3 regions of the Streptomyces sp. NPDC048361 genome follow, and region 2 is predicted to be linked to each of the others. Evidence: riboswitches for the same ligand, from Rfam matches in the RefSeq annotation. Region 2 holds a riboswitch; each other region holds the start of a gene.
The links. Region 2 has a riboswitch for cobalamin ahead of AB0D31_RS17660 (cobalamin biosynthesis protein). Riboswitches for the same ligand answer to the same signal wherever they lie in the genome.

Region 1: linked by a shared signal. The riboswitch ahead of AB0D31_RS28385 (HoxN/HupN/NixA family nickel/cobalt transporter) and the one ahead of AB0D31_RS17660 (cobalamin biosynthesis protein) in region 2 are both predicted to bind cobalamin.
Region 3: linked by a shared signal. The riboswitch ahead of AB0D31_RS04600 (ribonucleoside-diphosphate reductase subunit alpha) and the one ahead of AB0D31_RS17660 (cobalamin biosynthesis protein) in region 2 are both predicted to bind cobalamin.

The regions. Positions count from the first base shown of each region.
Region 1 covers NZ_JBEZKW010000062.1:31,107-36,033, reverse strand. Annotated here, with positions in the region: gene AB0D31_RS28405 (Gfo/Idh/MocA family oxidoreductase) at 1-876, shown strand, start outside; gene AB0D31_RS28400 (arsenate reductase family protein) at 916-1,278, opposite strand; gene AB0D31_RS28395 (hypothetical protein) at 1,397-1,678, shown strand; gene AB0D31_RS28390 (metalloregulator ArsR/SmtB family transcription factor) at 1,905-2,267, opposite strand; cobalamin riboswitch at 2,344-2,561, shown strand; gene AB0D31_RS28385 (HoxN/HupN/NixA family nickel/cobalt transporter) at 2,589-3,695, shown strand; gene AB0D31_RS28380 (LysR family transcriptional regulator) at 3,733-4,653, opposite strand; gene AB0D31_RS28375 (nuclear transport factor 2 family protein) at 4,798-4,927, shown strand, end outside.
Region 2 covers NZ_JBEZKW010000027.1:65,852-70,778, forward strand. Annotated here, with positions in the region: gene AB0D31_RS17640 (class II aldolase/adducin family protein) at 1-180, opposite strand, end outside; gene AB0D31_RS17645 (lysozyme) at 287-1,075, shown strand; gene AB0D31_RS17650 (inorganic phosphate transporter) at 1,207-2,457, shown strand; gene AB0D31_RS17655 (hypothetical protein) at 2,489-2,713, shown strand; cobalamin riboswitch at 2,905-3,046, shown strand; gene AB0D31_RS17660 (cobalamin biosynthesis protein) at 3,141-4,097, shown strand; gene AB0D31_RS17665 (cobyric acid synthase) at 4,079-4,927, shown strand, end outside.
Region 3 covers NZ_JBEZKW010000005.1:87,275-92,201, reverse strand. Annotated here, with positions in the region: gene AB0D31_RS04605 (ribonucleotide-diphosphate reductase subunit beta) at 1-11, opposite strand, end outside; gene AB0D31_RS04600 (ribonucleoside-diphosphate reductase subunit alpha) at 11-2,395, opposite strand; cobalamin riboswitch at 2,519-2,663, opposite strand; gene AB0D31_RS04595 (Uma2 family endonuclease) at 2,762-3,349, shown strand; gene mctP (monocarboxylate uptake permease MctP) at 3,420-4,927, opposite strand, start outside.

The DNA.
Region 1 (4,927 bases), on a different contig from region 2:
GGACTCCTCGGCACCGGCCCCTGGGCCGTCGCCACGCACGCACCGGCGCTCGCCGCGCATCCCGGTGTCGACTTCGCGGGCGTGTGGGGGCGGCGGCCCGAGGCCGCGGCCGCCCTCGCCGACGAGCACGGGGTGACGGTGTACGACGACCCCGACGCGCTGTTCGCGGCGTGCGACGCCGTCGCCTTCGCGCTGCCGCCGGACGTGCAGGCGCCGCTCGCGGTCAGGGCCGCCGCGGCGGGCTGCCATCTGCTCCTGGACAAGCCGGTCGCCACCGATGTGGCCGGGGCCCGCGCGGTGGCGGACGCGGCGGAACGGGCCCAGGTCGCCTCCGTCGTGTTCTTCACGCTGCGCTTCGCGAAGGAGACCGCGGCCTGGGTGGCCCAACAGGCCGCCGCGCAGGGCTGGTTCACCGGGCGGGCGCGGTGGTACGGGTCGCTGTTCACGCCGGGCGCCGAGCAGAGCCCGTACGCCGCGTCGCCCTGGCGGGGTGAGAAGGGCGCGCTCTGGGACGTCGGGCCGCACGCGCTCGCCGTGCTGACCGGCGTGTTCGGCGAGGTGACCGCCCTGACGGCGGCGGGCGGCCCCGGCGACACCGCGCACCTGATCCTGCGCCACGCCTCGGGCGCCTCCAGTACCGCCGACCTCAGCTTCACCGCGCCGCCGGCCGCCGCGGGCGTCGAGGTGGCGCTGCTCGGCGAGGCCGGCGCCGAGGTCATGCCGGACTGGGGCGGCGCGCTCGACGCGTTCGGCGCCGCGATCGACGCACTCCTGGAGGCGGCCCGCACCGGCGTTCCGCACCCGTGCGACGCCCGGTTCGGCGCGCGGATCACCGAGCTGCTCGCCGACGCGGAGGCCCAGCTCGGCCGGGTCTGACGACGAGCTTCCGGGCGGGACGAGCTGCCGGGCGGAAGGCTATGTGCGCTTCAGGGCGTCCCGTACGGCGTCGTCGGTGCGGCCCACCACGGCCGTGCCGTCGTCGGCCGTGATGATCGGGCGCTGAATCAGCTTGGGGTGCTCGGCGAGCGCCGTCACCCAGCGCTCGCGGGCGTCCGCGTCGCGCGGCCAGTCCTTCAGGCCGAGCTCCTTGGCGTCGGCCTCCTGGGTGCGCGTAATGTCCCACGGTTCGAGACCGAGCCGGTCGAGGACGGCCCGGATCTCGTCGGGGGAGGGGACGTCTTCGAGGTAGCGGCGCACCGTGTAGTCGGCGCCCTCCGCGTCCAGCAGACTCACCGCGCTGCGGCACTTCGAACAGGCCGGGTTGATCCAGATCTCCATGCCCGCAAGCGTACTCGTGCCGCACCCTCAAAGCCCGGCCGACCAGGGGCGATTGTCAGTGGGCCCCGGTAAAATCGAAGCAGTAAGTGAGGGTTCCCGACTGCCCAGGAGGATGCCCATGACCGCTGCCGCACTGACCTCGCACGCCCCGAAACAGCTGTCCCTCCAGCCCCTTCGCAAGGTGCCGCTGCCCGCCGGGCGTCCGCGTGTGTGGTACGAGTCGCACAACCGGCGTCTGAAGGCCATGCGCCTGGCCATCGCCCTGCTCGACACGGGAGTGTACCGACCCGAGCAGGCACCCGACCGCACCATACGCACAGTGGCCGCGCTCATCGGCGTCCACCAGCCGTCGGAGACGACCTGCCGGATGGTGCGTGCGCTGATCTACGACGGCCGTTGACCCTCGACGGCCGTTGACCCACGACGGACGGTGGCTTACGACGGCCGTAGACCCTGCGACGGCCGCTGATCCGTGACGGCTGTTCAGCTGTTGGGCCGGCCGGTAGTTGAGTTGTCCCGGTTGGTGAGCTGTAACGGCCGGTGAGCTGTGACGGCCGTCGGCCGTGCGGTCGCCCGGCTCCGGTCATGCCAGCGAGGCGTGGCCGGGGTCCGGGCCGCGCCCGGGCTCACCCCGCCGTCGTCACCGCGTACTGGTCGAGGAGGCGCGCGACCACCTCGTCCACCAACCGGTAGCGCACCACGCGTCCCTCCTTCTCCCCGGCGACCGCCCCGGCGGCCCGCAGCAACCGCAGGGCCTGCGAGACGGCCGGATCGCGCATGCCCGTCGCCACCGCGAGGTCGGAGACGGCGAGCGGGCCCGTCCGGTGCAGGGCGAGCAGCAGCGCGAGCCGGTTGGCGTCGGCGAGCAGCGAGAACCGCTCGGCCCAGGCCCGTACGCGCTCGGGGTCGCCGATCGCGGCGATGGCGTCGCAGACCCGGTGGCCGTCGATGGTGCGGTGGCCGGCGCGGTCGGCGGGGACGAGATGCATACCCGCATCCTCGCAGGCGCCGGCCGGAGCACTCCGTGTGATCTTCGATACCTGCACAGCTGTGCAGCTGTGCGGGCAACTGCGCAGCGTCTAGGGTGAGCTGGCCGTGGTGTTCGGGAAGACCGGTGCGAAACCGGAGCGGCCCTCGCCACTGTGATCGGGTTCCCCCGTAAGGATTTTCCGGGGGAGCAGCCGTCCCCGCGACGCCACTGGCCAGGATCCACCTGGCTGGGAAGGCAGGGCGGCCGCACCCACCCGTCAGCCAGGAGACCGGCCGCGGCATCTCACGAAGTGATCCACGAGGTGCTGGAGCGTGACCGCATGACCCTGTCCACCCGCACGCCTTCCGAGGCGGGCGCCGCCTCGCCGATCTTCCGCTGGCGCCGCGAGGACACCGTCCGTACCGGCGTCCTGCTCGCGGTCATAGCCGCCCTGCACGTCGTCGCCTTCGGCATCCTGTTCCTTCTGGTGGCCCCCGCCCACTACGCGGTCGGCACCAAGACGTACGGCATAGGCCTCGGCATCACCGCGTACACCCTCGGCATGCGGCACGCCTTCGACGCCGACCACATCGCCGCCATCGACAACACGACCCGCAAGCTGATGGCCGACGGCAAGCGGCCGGTCTCCGTCGGTTTCTGGTTCGCGCTCGGCCACTCCAGCGTCGTCGTCGTCATGGCGGCGCTCGTGGCGGGTGGCGCCCAGCTCGCGGGCACCCTCATGAACGAGGGCTCCAGCACCCACCAGGTGCTCGGCGTCGTCGGAACCACCGCGTCCGGCTCGTTCCTCTATCTGATCGCCGCGCTCAACCTGGTCGCCCTGTTCGGCATCTTGAAGGTGTTCCGCGCGATGCGCTCGGGTGCGTACGACGAGAAGGAGCTCGAAGCCCACCTGGACTCGCGGGGGTTCATGAACCGCCTCCTCGGCCGGTTCACCAAGTCGATCTCGCGGCCGGGGCAGATGTTCCCGCTCGGCTTCCTCTTCGGCCTGGGCTTCGACACCGCCACCGAGGTCACCCTGATGGTGATGGCCGGCACGGGCGCGGCTGCGGGGCTGCCCTGGTACGCGATCCTGTGCCTGCCGCTGCTGTTCGCCGCCGGGATGAGCCTGTTCGACACCCTGGACGGCACCTTCATGAACTTCGCCTATCAGTGGGCGTTCTCCAACCCCGTGCGCAAGGTCTACTACAACCTCACCATCACCGGCCTGTCGATCGCCGTCGCCTTCTTCATCGGCACCATCGAACTGGTCGGGGTCATGCACGAGAAGTTCGACCTCACCGACCCGGTCAGCGGCTGGATCGCCGACCTCGACCTGGACAACGTGGGCTTCGTCATCGTCGGCCTGTTCGTGGTGGTGTGGGCGGCGGCGCTGGCGTACTGGCGGCTGGGGAAGGTGGAGCAGAAGTGGGCGGCTTCGGGGGCGTGAGGCTTCCGTAACGGGGTGCCCGGGGCCGGGGGAGGCCTCAGGAAGGCGCGCCCCCTCCCTTTGCGGACGCGGGGGAGGTGGTCGAGCCGAACGCCCGCCGTCCGTACGCGAGCAACTCCCGTACCGCGGGGCCGGCGTTGGGTCTCCAGACGAGCGACAGGAAGGCCGGCGCGTCGATGTCCTCGATGGGGCGGGCGGTGAGCCGGCCGCTGTAGCGCGCCGCCATCGACGCGCTGAGCACGGCGACGCCGAGTCCGCGGTCGGCGAGGTCGGCGATCGCGTCGGCGGCGCTCGCCTGGAAGGCGATCACGGGGGTGACGGCGCGCGCGGCGCAGGCCCGGTCGAAGACCGAGCGCAGCCCCGTGCCCTGCGGCATGCACACGATCGGGTACGCGGCGAGGTCGCGCAGGGCGACGCGGCGCCGCTTCGCCAACGGGTGGCCGTCCGGGACCGCCGCGACAAGGCCCTCCTCGATGATCGTCAGCGCGTCGAGGCCGTCGTGGGTGGCGCTCGGTGTCCCGATGAGGGCGAGGTCGAGGGTGCCGGTGCGGACCCAGTCGATCAGCCGGTCGGAGCTGTCCTCAAGCAGCGAGACCTCCACGCCGGGGTGGGCCCGGTGGAACGCGGCGAGGGCGTCGAACAGCGGGGTGATGGTGCAGCCGATGACCATGCCGATGCTCAGCCGACCCCGGACGAGGCCGGTGACCTCGCCCACCGACTGCCCGACCGCCGCGGCGGCCGAGAGCGCGGCGCGGGCGTGGCCGAGCGCGGCCCGCCCCGCGTCGGTGAGGGTGGCGGTGCGCGCCGACCTGTCGAAGAGCTGGGCCCCGAGCTCGCGCTCCAACTGCCGGATCTGGGCGCTGACCCCGGACTGGCTGATGTGCACCCGCTCGGCCGCCCGCGTGAAGTTCTGCTCCTCGGCGACCGCGACGAAGTATTCGAGCTGCCTGAGATCCATGACTACAGATTCTAGTTCCGATCCGACCCATCTGTTGGACTTCTGACGAGGACGGGACCAGGCTGGACGACGTCGGGACGAACTCGACGGCTACCGCTACTGCTACCGCTACCGCTACCGCTACGCGAGCATCAGGAGGAACCCGTGCCGGAGTACGAGAAGTACGAGAAGGCCATGCGGCCCGAGGACATCACCCGCCTGTTCGTCGAGCGCTCCAACGCCGGGGACGCGGCCGGGGTCGCCGCCCTGTACGCGGAGGACGCGGTCATGGCCT
Region 2 (4,927 bases):
GGTGTCGGCGGGCCCGAGCCGGTCGTAGGGGACGCCGGTCGGCGTGACGAGGACGAGTTCGCCGACCCGGACCGACACATTGCCCGATGTTCCGACCACCAGCCCTTCGGCCGCGGTCCTGCGCGCGGTGTCGACCAATTGGGCCCATGCCGCGGCGATGGCCGCCTCGTTGTCGCTCATGAGACTGATCCTGCCAGGGCGGACGCGTCCCACGGACGGGCCGGGAAGCGATCGTCCACTAGCCTCTGCACGTTTGGGTCCGTACACCGCAATTCGGGGGAAATCCATGGTTCGGGACCAGGGTCCGCTCGCCCGCCTCAGCCGCGCGCGGGCCGCGCTCGCACTGCGCCTGGCGGCCCTCGCGCTGGGCTGTACGGCCCTCACCGCGCTCGCGGCGCCGCACGGTGCGTCGGCGCAGGACAAGCCCGCCGGCCATGACGTCTCCTCGCACCAGCGGAGCGTCGACTGGGCCGCCGCGAAGAGCCGTGGGGCGACCTTCGTGTACGTGAAGGCAACCGAGTCGACGACCTACCGCAACCCGTTCTTCGGGCAGCAGTACGACGGCGCCCGGCGGGTGGGCCTGATCCGGGGCGCCTATCACTTCGCGGTGCCCGACCAGTCCTCGGGCCGGGCGCAGGCGGCGTTCTTCGCGGCCAACGGGGGCGGCTGGCGGGGTGACGGCTGGACCCTGCCGCCCGCGGTCGACCTGGAGCACAACCCGTACGGCAAGGACGCCAGGGGCGGCAGCGGCGACACCTGCTACGGGCTGAGCCCCGCCGAGATGACCGACTGGGTCGCCGGGTTCAGCGACGAGGTGCGGCTGCGCACCGGCCGCCGTCCGGTGATCTACACGACCACGGCGTGGTGGAACCGGTGCACCGGCCACAGCACAGCCTTCGCCGCCGACCACCCCCTGTGGCTCGCCCGGTACGCCGTCGCGCCCGGCGCGCTGCCCGCGGGCTGGTCGTACTGGACGGTGTGGCAGCACGCCAATGGCGGCGGAGCCCTGCCGGGTGACCAGAATCTCTTCAATGGGACTTTTGCGCAGTTGAAACGGTTCGCGGCCGGGCGCTGAACGGCCCCCGGCGGACCGGGGCGGCGCGGGAACCGGCCACGGTCACCAGTGCGCCCGCCCCAGTTCATCTTCCGTTCATTCAGGTTACTTACGTTCGTCCCGCCACTGACGTCGAACGATTGCCTGGGTAAATGGAACACATCACGCTGCTGCTCGCGATTGTGATCGTGACAGCTCTAGTGTTCGATTTCACGAACGGTTTCCACGACACCGCCAACGCGATGGCCACCACCATCTCGACCGGCGCCCTGAAGCCCAAGACGGCGGTCGCCATGTCCGCCGCGCTCAACCTGGTCGGCGCGTTCCTGTCGGTGGAGGTCGCCAAGACGATCTCCGGCGGGATCATCGACGAAAAGGGAATCCGCACCGAGGTCATCTTCGCTGCCCTGGTCGGTGCCATCCTCTGGAATCTCCTGACCTGGCTGCTCGGGCTGCCCTCCAGCTCCTCCCACGCCCTGTTCGGCGGCCTCATCGGCGCCGCGGTCATGTCGGCCGGCTGGTCCTCGGTCCACGGCTCCACCGTCGTCACCAAGGTGCTGCTCCCGGCCGTGGCCGCCCCGATCGTCGCGGGCATCGCCGCGATGCTGGCCACCAGGCTCACGTACCGGCTCAACCGGAACACCGCCGACAAGGCCACCGCCAAGGGGTACCGCGCCGGGCAGATCGCATCGGCCGGCCTGGTCTCGCTCGCCCACGGCACCAACGACGCCCAGAAGACGATGGGCATCATCACCCTCGCCCTGGTCACCGCCGGGGTGCTGCACCCCGGCGCGAACCCCCCGCTGTGGGTCATCGTCTCGGCCGGTCTGGCCATCGCGATGGGCACCTACCTCGGCGGCTGGCGCATCATCCGCACCATGGGCAAGGGCCTCACCGAGTTGCGTCCGCCGCAGGGCTTCGCCGCCCAGACCGGCGCGGCGACCGTCATCCTCGCCTCCTCGCACATCGGCTTCTCGCTCTCCACCACCCAGGTCTGCTCGGGCTCGGTCATGGGCGCCGGCATCGGCCGCAAGGGCGGAGTGGTCCGCTGGTCCACCGCGACCCGCATGGCCGTCGCCTGGATCCTGACGCTGCCGGCCGCCGGACTCGTCGGCGCGGGCGCGGAGTTCCTCACCCAGCAGGGCCCCTGGGGCATCGCCGCCGTCGCGCTCCTCCTGATCGCCGGCTCGGGCATCATCTGGAAGCTGTCGCGCCGCCAGCCGGTCGACGCCCACAACGTCACCGCCGACGACGCCCCCGTGGCCGAGCCCGCCGGTGTCATCACCACCGCCATCGCCGCGGTCAGCCCGCCGCCCACCGGTCTGGCGCTCGCGTCGACCGACCTCAGGGCCACGATCCAGGCCCCGGCCCCCGCCGACCCGCCCACTCCGGCGGCGGTCTGACTCGGTCGCTCCGGCCAGCTAAGGAATCCTCATGCACATCGACTGGGCAGCTCTTGGCTCCGTCTTCGGCGTCAGCCTCGCGGTGACCGTCGGCCTGGTGGGCCTGTTCACCCTCGGCATCGTCGGCCTCACCAAGCGGGAGGCCGCGGCCTCCGGCACCGCGGGCAACGTGGCGATGGCCCGCACCGGGGCGTACGCCTGCTTCGCGCTCTGCGCGGCGGCCGTGGCGTACGGGATCTACCTGATCGTCGCCTGACCCGCGGGCGTCGTCAGACGCCTGATCCGCGGGTGACAGCCACCTGACCCGCGGACATCAGTCACCTGACCCGCGGGCATCGGTCGCCCGACCCGCACGCCCCACCCGAACCGCCCCGTGGCCCGCGCCGCGGGGCGGTTCGCTGTGGTGCCGGGCACTCTCTCGCGCCGCAGGTCAACGGCAAGTTGACGGCTGTTCTCGGGGCGTGGTGGACTGCACCGGCCAGCTACGGCGGCAGAAGAGGAAGCCGGTGCGAATCCGGCGCGGTCCCGCCACTGTCACCGGGGAGCGATCCCCGCGAGCCAGGAACTCTCACCGCCGGTCACGTCGAACCAGGGCGCGGACACCCTGAGTGAGGACATACCGCCATGCGCGCCTGCCCGTTGAGACCTTCCGGCCCGTGCCGCTCCGCCCTGGCGCGCTGAGCATGCGAGCCGACCGCACCTTCGTCTACGGCGCGACCGCCGGACTCATCGGCGACCTCCTGCTCGGCGACCCGCGCCGCGGCCATCCCGTCGCCGCGTTCGGCCGGGCGGCCGGCGCCGTCGAACGCGCCCTGTGGCGCGACCACCGCGGCTGGGGCGCCCTGCACACCGCCGTGTGCGCGGGCGGCGCCGCGGGCGCCGCGGCCCTGCTCTCCCGTGCCGTACGCGACCGTTCCGTCGCGGCCGCCGCGCTGACCGCGGCCGCCACCTGGAGCGTGGTGGGCGGCACCTCGCTCGGCCGCGAGGCGCGGGCCATCGGGGCCGCACTCGCCGCGGGCGATGTGGACGCGGCGCGGGAGCGCCTGCCGCACCTGTGCGGACGCGACCCGCACTCCCTGGACGCCGACGGCGTCGCGCGCGCCGTGGTCGAGTCCGTCGCCGAGAACACCTCCGACGCGGTCGTCGGCGCCCTGGTGTGGGGCGCGCTCGCGGGCGTGCCGGGCCTCGTGGGCTTCCGCGCGGTCAACACCCTCGATGCGATGGTCGGGCACAAGTCGGCCAAGTACCGCCGGTACGGCTGGGCCTCGGCACGCCTGGACGACGTGATGGGCTGGCCGGGCGCCCGCCTCACCGCCGCCCTCGCCGCGCTCGCGGGGCCCGACTCCAGGGGCGCGGTACGGGCCTGGCGCACCGACGCGGGCCGGCACCCGAGCCCCAACGCGGGCCCGGTGGAAGCCGCGTTCGCGGGGGCGCTCGGCGTGCGGCTCGGCGGCACGCTCTCCTACGCGGGACGGGTCGAGCACCGGCCGGTCCTGAACACGGCGGGCCGCGCCGTCGAAGTCGCGGACATCGAACGGGCGGTACGGCTCTCACGCACGGTGGGCTGGCTGACGCTGGCCGGCGCCGTGGTCGCGCGAGCCGCTGTGAGGAGGGGACGTACATGGGTGGCGGGCTGCTGATCGCGGGCACCACATCGGACGCCGGCAAGAGCGTCGTCACGGCCGGGATCTGCCGCTGGCTGGTGCGCCGGGGCGTCAAGGTGGCCCCCTTCAAGGGGCAGAACATGTCGCTGAACTCGTTCGTGACGCGCGAGGGCGCGGAGATCGGCCGGGCGCAGGCGATGCAGGCGCAGGCGGCCCGGGTGGAGCCGACCGCCCTGATGAACCCGGTGCTGCTCAAACCCGGCAGCGACCGCTCCAGCCAGGTCGTCCTGATGGGCAGGCCGGTGGGCGAGTTGAGCGCCCGCGGGTTCTTCGGCACGTCCGGCGGGCCGTCCGCCGGGAAGGCACTGGGCGGAGGGCGCCGAGAGGCGCTCCTCGGCCCCGTGCTGGACTGCCTCGCGGAGCTCCGGACAACGTATGACGCCGTGATCTGCGAGGGGGCGGGCAGCCCGGCGGAGATCAATCTGCGGCGCACCGACATCGTCAACATGGGCATCGCGCGGGCCGCCCGGCTGCCCGTCGTCGTGGTCGGCGACATCGACCGGGGCGGGGTCTTCGCCTCGTTCTTCGGCACCACGGCGCTGCTGAGCCCCGAGGACCAGGCGCTGGTCGCGGGGTACGTCGTCAACAAGTTCCGCGGCGATGTGACGCTCCTGGAGCCCGGCATCGAGATGCTGCGCGGCCTCACCGGACGGCACACCTACGGGATCCTGCCCTACGCCCACGGCCTCGGCATCGACGAGGAGGACGGCCTGCGTGTCTCGATGCGCGGAACCGTACGCGAGTCGGTGGTGGCACCGCCCGTGGGCGAGGACGTGCTGCGGGTCGCGGTGTGCGCGGTGCCGCTG
Region 3 (4,927 bases), on a different contig from region 2:
GTTGAGCTCATTACTGGCAGGCCTCGCAGGACTCGGGGTTTTCCAGGGAACAGGCGACCGCGTCGGCGTCGGGCGCGGCCTGCTGGACTGGGACGGTGGCGGCCTGCGCGGCGCGGGCGATGCGGGTCGCCGGGCGCGAACGCAGGTAGTACGTCGTCTTCAGGCCCTGCTTCCAGGCGTACGCGTACATCGACGACAGCTTGCCGATGGTGGGCGTCTCCAGGAACAGGTTGAGCGACTGCGACTGGTCGAGGAACGGGGTGCGGGCGGCGGCCATGTCGATCAGGCCGCGCTGCGGGATCTCCCACGCCGTGCGGTACAGGGCGCGGACGTCGGCGGGGATCCAGCCGAAGCCCTGCACCGAGCCGCTTGCCTCGCGCAGCGCCTCCCGGGTCTGCGCGTCCCACACGCCGAGCGCCTTCAGCTCCTCCACCAAGTAGCCGTTGACCTGGAGGAATTCACCGCTCAGCGTCTCGCGCTTGAAAAGGTTGGAGACCTGCGGCTCGATGCACTCGTAGACGCCCGCGATGGACGCGATGGTCGCGGTCGGTGCGATCGCGAGGAGCAGCGAGTTGCGCATGCCGACCTTCGCGATGCGCTCGCGCAGGGCGGCCCAGCGCTCCGGCCAGTTCAGCTCGACGTCGTAGTGGTCGGGGTGGAGCACACCGCGCGCGGTACGGGTCTTGTCCCAGGCGGGCAGCGGACCCGACCGCTCGGCGAGGGCGGCGGAGGCCTCGTACGCGGTCAGCATGATCCGCTCGGACAGCTTCGTCGACAGGGCCTTCGCCTCGGGGGAGTCGAAGGGCAGCCGCAGCTTGAAGAAGACGTCCTGGAGCCCCATCGCCCCCAGGCCCACCGGACGCCACCGGGCGTTGGAGCGGCCGGCCTGCTCGGTCGGGTAGAAGTTGATGTCGACGACCCGGTCGAGGAAGGTGACCGCGGTGCGGACGGTCTCGTCGAGCCGCTCCCAGTCGATGCCGTCGCCGCCGACCCGGGGGTCGACGAACGCGCCCAGGTTGACCGAGCCGAGGTTGCACACGGCCGTCTCGCCGTCGTCGGTGACCTCAAGGATCTCGGTGCACAGGTTGGAGGAGTGGACCGTGTGGCCGGGCTCCGCCGTCTGGTTAGCGGTGCGGTTGGAGGCATCCTTGAACGTCATCCAGCCGTTGCCGGTCTGCGCGAGGGTGCGCATCATGCGGCCGTACAGGTCACGGGCCGGCATGGTCTTGCGGGCGAGCCCCGCGGCCTCGGCCTTGCGGTAGGCGGCGTCGAACTCATCGCCCCACAGGTCGACGAGCTCGGGTACGTCGGCCGGCGAGAACAGCGACCACGTGCCGTCGGCGTCGACGCGGCGCATGAACTCGTCGGGGATCCAGTGCGCGAGGTTCAGGTTGTGCGTACGGCGCTGGTCCTCACCGGTGTTGTCGCGCAGCTCAAGGAACTCCTCGATGTCGCAGTGCCAGGTCTCCAGGTACACCGCGGCCGCGCCCTTGCGCCGCCCGCCCTGGTTGACCGCGGCGACGGAGGCGTCCAGCGTCTTGAGGAACGGCACGATGCCGTTGGAGTGGCCGTTGGTGCCCCGGATCAGCGAACCGCGGCCGCGGATCCGGGAGTACGAGAGCCCGATGCCGCCGGCGTGTTTGGAGAGGCGCGCCACCTGGTGGTAGCGGTCGTAGATGGAGTCCAGCTCGTCGAGCGGTGAGTCGAGCAGGTAGCAGGACGACATCTGGGGGTGGCGGGTGCCGGAGTTGAAGAGCGTGGGGGAGGACGGCAGATAGTCCAGGCGGCTCATCAGGCCGTACAGGGACGCCACTTCGTCCAGGGCCCGTACGCTGCCGTCCTCGGCGAGACCGGAGGCCACCCGCAGCATGAAGTGCTGGGGGGTCTCGACGACCTTGCGGGTGATCGGGTGGCGCAGCAGATAGCGGGAGAACAGGGTGCGCAGGCCGAAGTAGCCGAAGCGGTCGTCGGCGCCGTCGGCGAGCGCGGTGTCCACGAGGGCGTCGAGGCGGTCCGTGTGGGCGAGCACGAAGTCGGCGGTGCGGTCGGCGATCAGGCCCTCGCGGTGGCCGACGGCCACGGACGCGGAGAACGACACCGCGCCCTGGCTCGCGGCCTCTTCGGCGATGGTGACCGTGAGCAGGCGGGCGGCGAGGCGGGAGTACGCCGGGTCCTCGGAGATGAGCCCCGCGGCCGCCTCGGTGGCCAGCTCGCGCAGCTCGGCTGCGTCGGAACGGGCGTTGCGGCCCCGCAGCGCGGCGGCGGCGACCCGGCCCGGGTCGGTGTCCGGGAGGTCGGCGGTGAACTCGGTCAAGGTCCGCAGCAGCGCGGTCCCGGGGGCATCCGCGAGCTCATCGGTGATCGCTGAAGCGGGATCCGCTGGGGCGATGGTCACGTGGGGCACTCCCTCGCTCGGCACGGGGCCTTCGGGGGAGGCGTCGGCGCGCCTCGGGGCAGCCCTCGGCGCGTCGTCCACCGGCCCAACCGCGAGGCCCGGACGTCTGGCACCCGGATCGGTCGAACCGGGCGCACCATCGGCAGGTTGTCGGACTCGGCCCGTACGTATCCGTACGGGTCATACCGTTGCGGGACAGTTCCGGATTCGCACCGGATTCCCCTGCGGCGACAGCGAGCACGAGCATACATGTGGGGGGCACTGTTGACGGCACCCCCCACATGTTGTGTCGCCGGTCGGTCCACGCCCGCCTGTCATAGGGCTCCGCTATCGTCGGGACAGAGCCCTTGAAGGAGGCGAGCCGCGATGACCTCGACTACAGACCGGCCCCACATGTTGACGGAGGATTTCGAGGCCGTCGCACGCATAGCGGCCCGTGAGCGGGAGGGGACGCGGCTCGAATTCATCTACGGGGTCATCAGGAGCAAGGCCATGCCGGACGGGGACCACAACCGGATCGTTCAGTGGCTGCTCAAAATCTGCATGCAGGCTCGGCCGGACGACCTCTTCCTGCACCCCGGGCAGGGGATCAAGGCGGAGAAATACCGGACTGGTCGCGCCATCCCCGATGCGGTGCTCGCTCATCCGGACGCTTTCGTCGGGCAGGGCGACTGGGTGGAGCCCGAGCCGATCCTCATGGTGGTCGAGGTGACCTCGTGGGACTCCGACACGCACCGGCGAGACCATGTCGAGAAGCCACGCGCCTACGCGGAAACCGGCATCCCCGTATACCTGCTCATCGACCGGGCCAAGTGCGAGGTTTCCGTCTACAGCCAGCCCAACGGCCACCGGTACGAGAGCGTCCACATCGTGCCGTACGGCACGGACATCACGCTCCCCGATCCCGTCAACATCACCCTCCAGACCGAGCAGCTCAAGGACTGGACGCGCTGATCGGTGCATACGAAAGGACCGCCGCACCCTCCCAGGGTGCGGCGGCCCTTCCCCGTGCCGACAGCGAACCTCAGTGCGCCGCCCCCGCCGTCGCCGGCGGCAGTTCCGTGGCGACACCGGGGTCGCCCGCGTCCGCCGTGTAGTCCGCCGGCGAGGTCTCGTCGACGCCGTCGGGGGCCTTCACTGCGCGCAGGACGAAGGTCAGGACCACGGTGACCACCACGTTCAGGACGAACGCGGTGAGGCCGATGTAGCCGATCTCGCCGATGCCCGGGATCTCCTTGGAGGAGCCGCCGAAGTGCTTCTGCGTGGGCGAGCCCACCCCGTACGCGGCGAGCGTGCCGTACACCATGCCGACCGCCCAGCCGGCGAGCAGCGCCCAGCGGTGGAACCAGCGCGTGAACAGACCGCCGACCAGCGCCGGGAAGGTCTGCAGGATCCAGATCCCGCCCAGCAGCTGGAAGTTGATGGCGACGGTCTTGTCCATGGTCAGGACGAAGACCAGCGCGCCGACCTTCACCACGAGCGAGACCAGCTTGGAGACCTTGGCCTCCTGCGACGGCGTCGCGTCCGGCTTGATGAAGTCCTTGTAGATGTTGCGGGTGAAGAGGTTCGCGGCCGCGATCGACATGATCGCCGCCGGGACCAGCGCGCCGATGCCGATCGCCGCGAAGGCGACGCCCGCGAACCAGTCGGGGAACATGTCCTCGAAGAGCTGCGGGATGGCGAGCTGCCCGTTCGTGACCTTGACGCCGGCCGCGATCGCCATGAAGCCGAGCAGGGCCAGCAGGCCCAGCATCAGGGAGTACAGCGGCAGGATCGTGGTGTTGCGGCGGATGACGTTGCGGCTGCGCGAGGAGAGCGTCGCCGTGATCGAATGCGGATACATGAAGAGCGCGAGCGCCGAGCCGAGCGCGAGCGTGGCGTAGGTCCACTGGCCGGCGTGGCCGGGCACGAGCGCCCCGGTCGGCTGCCCGGTCTTCGGGTTCGGCGTCGCGAACTTGTGCTCCGCCGCGCTGAAGATGGCGTCGAAGCCGCCCAGCTTGATCGGGATGTAGATGATCGCGACGGCGATCACGAGGTAGATCAGGCCGTCCTTCACGAACGCGATCAGCGCGGGCGCGCGGAGCCCCGAGGAGTACGTGTACGCCGCCAGCACCGCGAAGGCGATGAGCAGCGGCAGGTCCTTGACGAACCAGTTGCCGGACTCGCCGCCCACGCCCATCACGTCCAGCACGGCCTGGATGCCGACCAGTTGAAGCGCGATGTACGGCATCGTGGCGAGGATGCCGGTGATGGCGACCGCGAGCGAGAGGCCCTTGGAGCCGAACCGACCGCGCACGAAGTCCGAGGTGGTCACGTAGCCGTGCTTGTGCGAGACCGACCACAGGCGCGGCAGGAAGGTGAAGATCAGCGGGTAGACGAGGATCGTGTACGGGACCGCGAAGAAGCCCGCCGCGCCGGCCGCGTAGATCGCGGCGGGGACGGCCACGAACGTATAGGCCGTGTAGAGATCGCCGCCGAGCAGGAACCAGGTGACCCAGGTGCCGAACGACCGGCCGCCCAGGCCCCATTCAT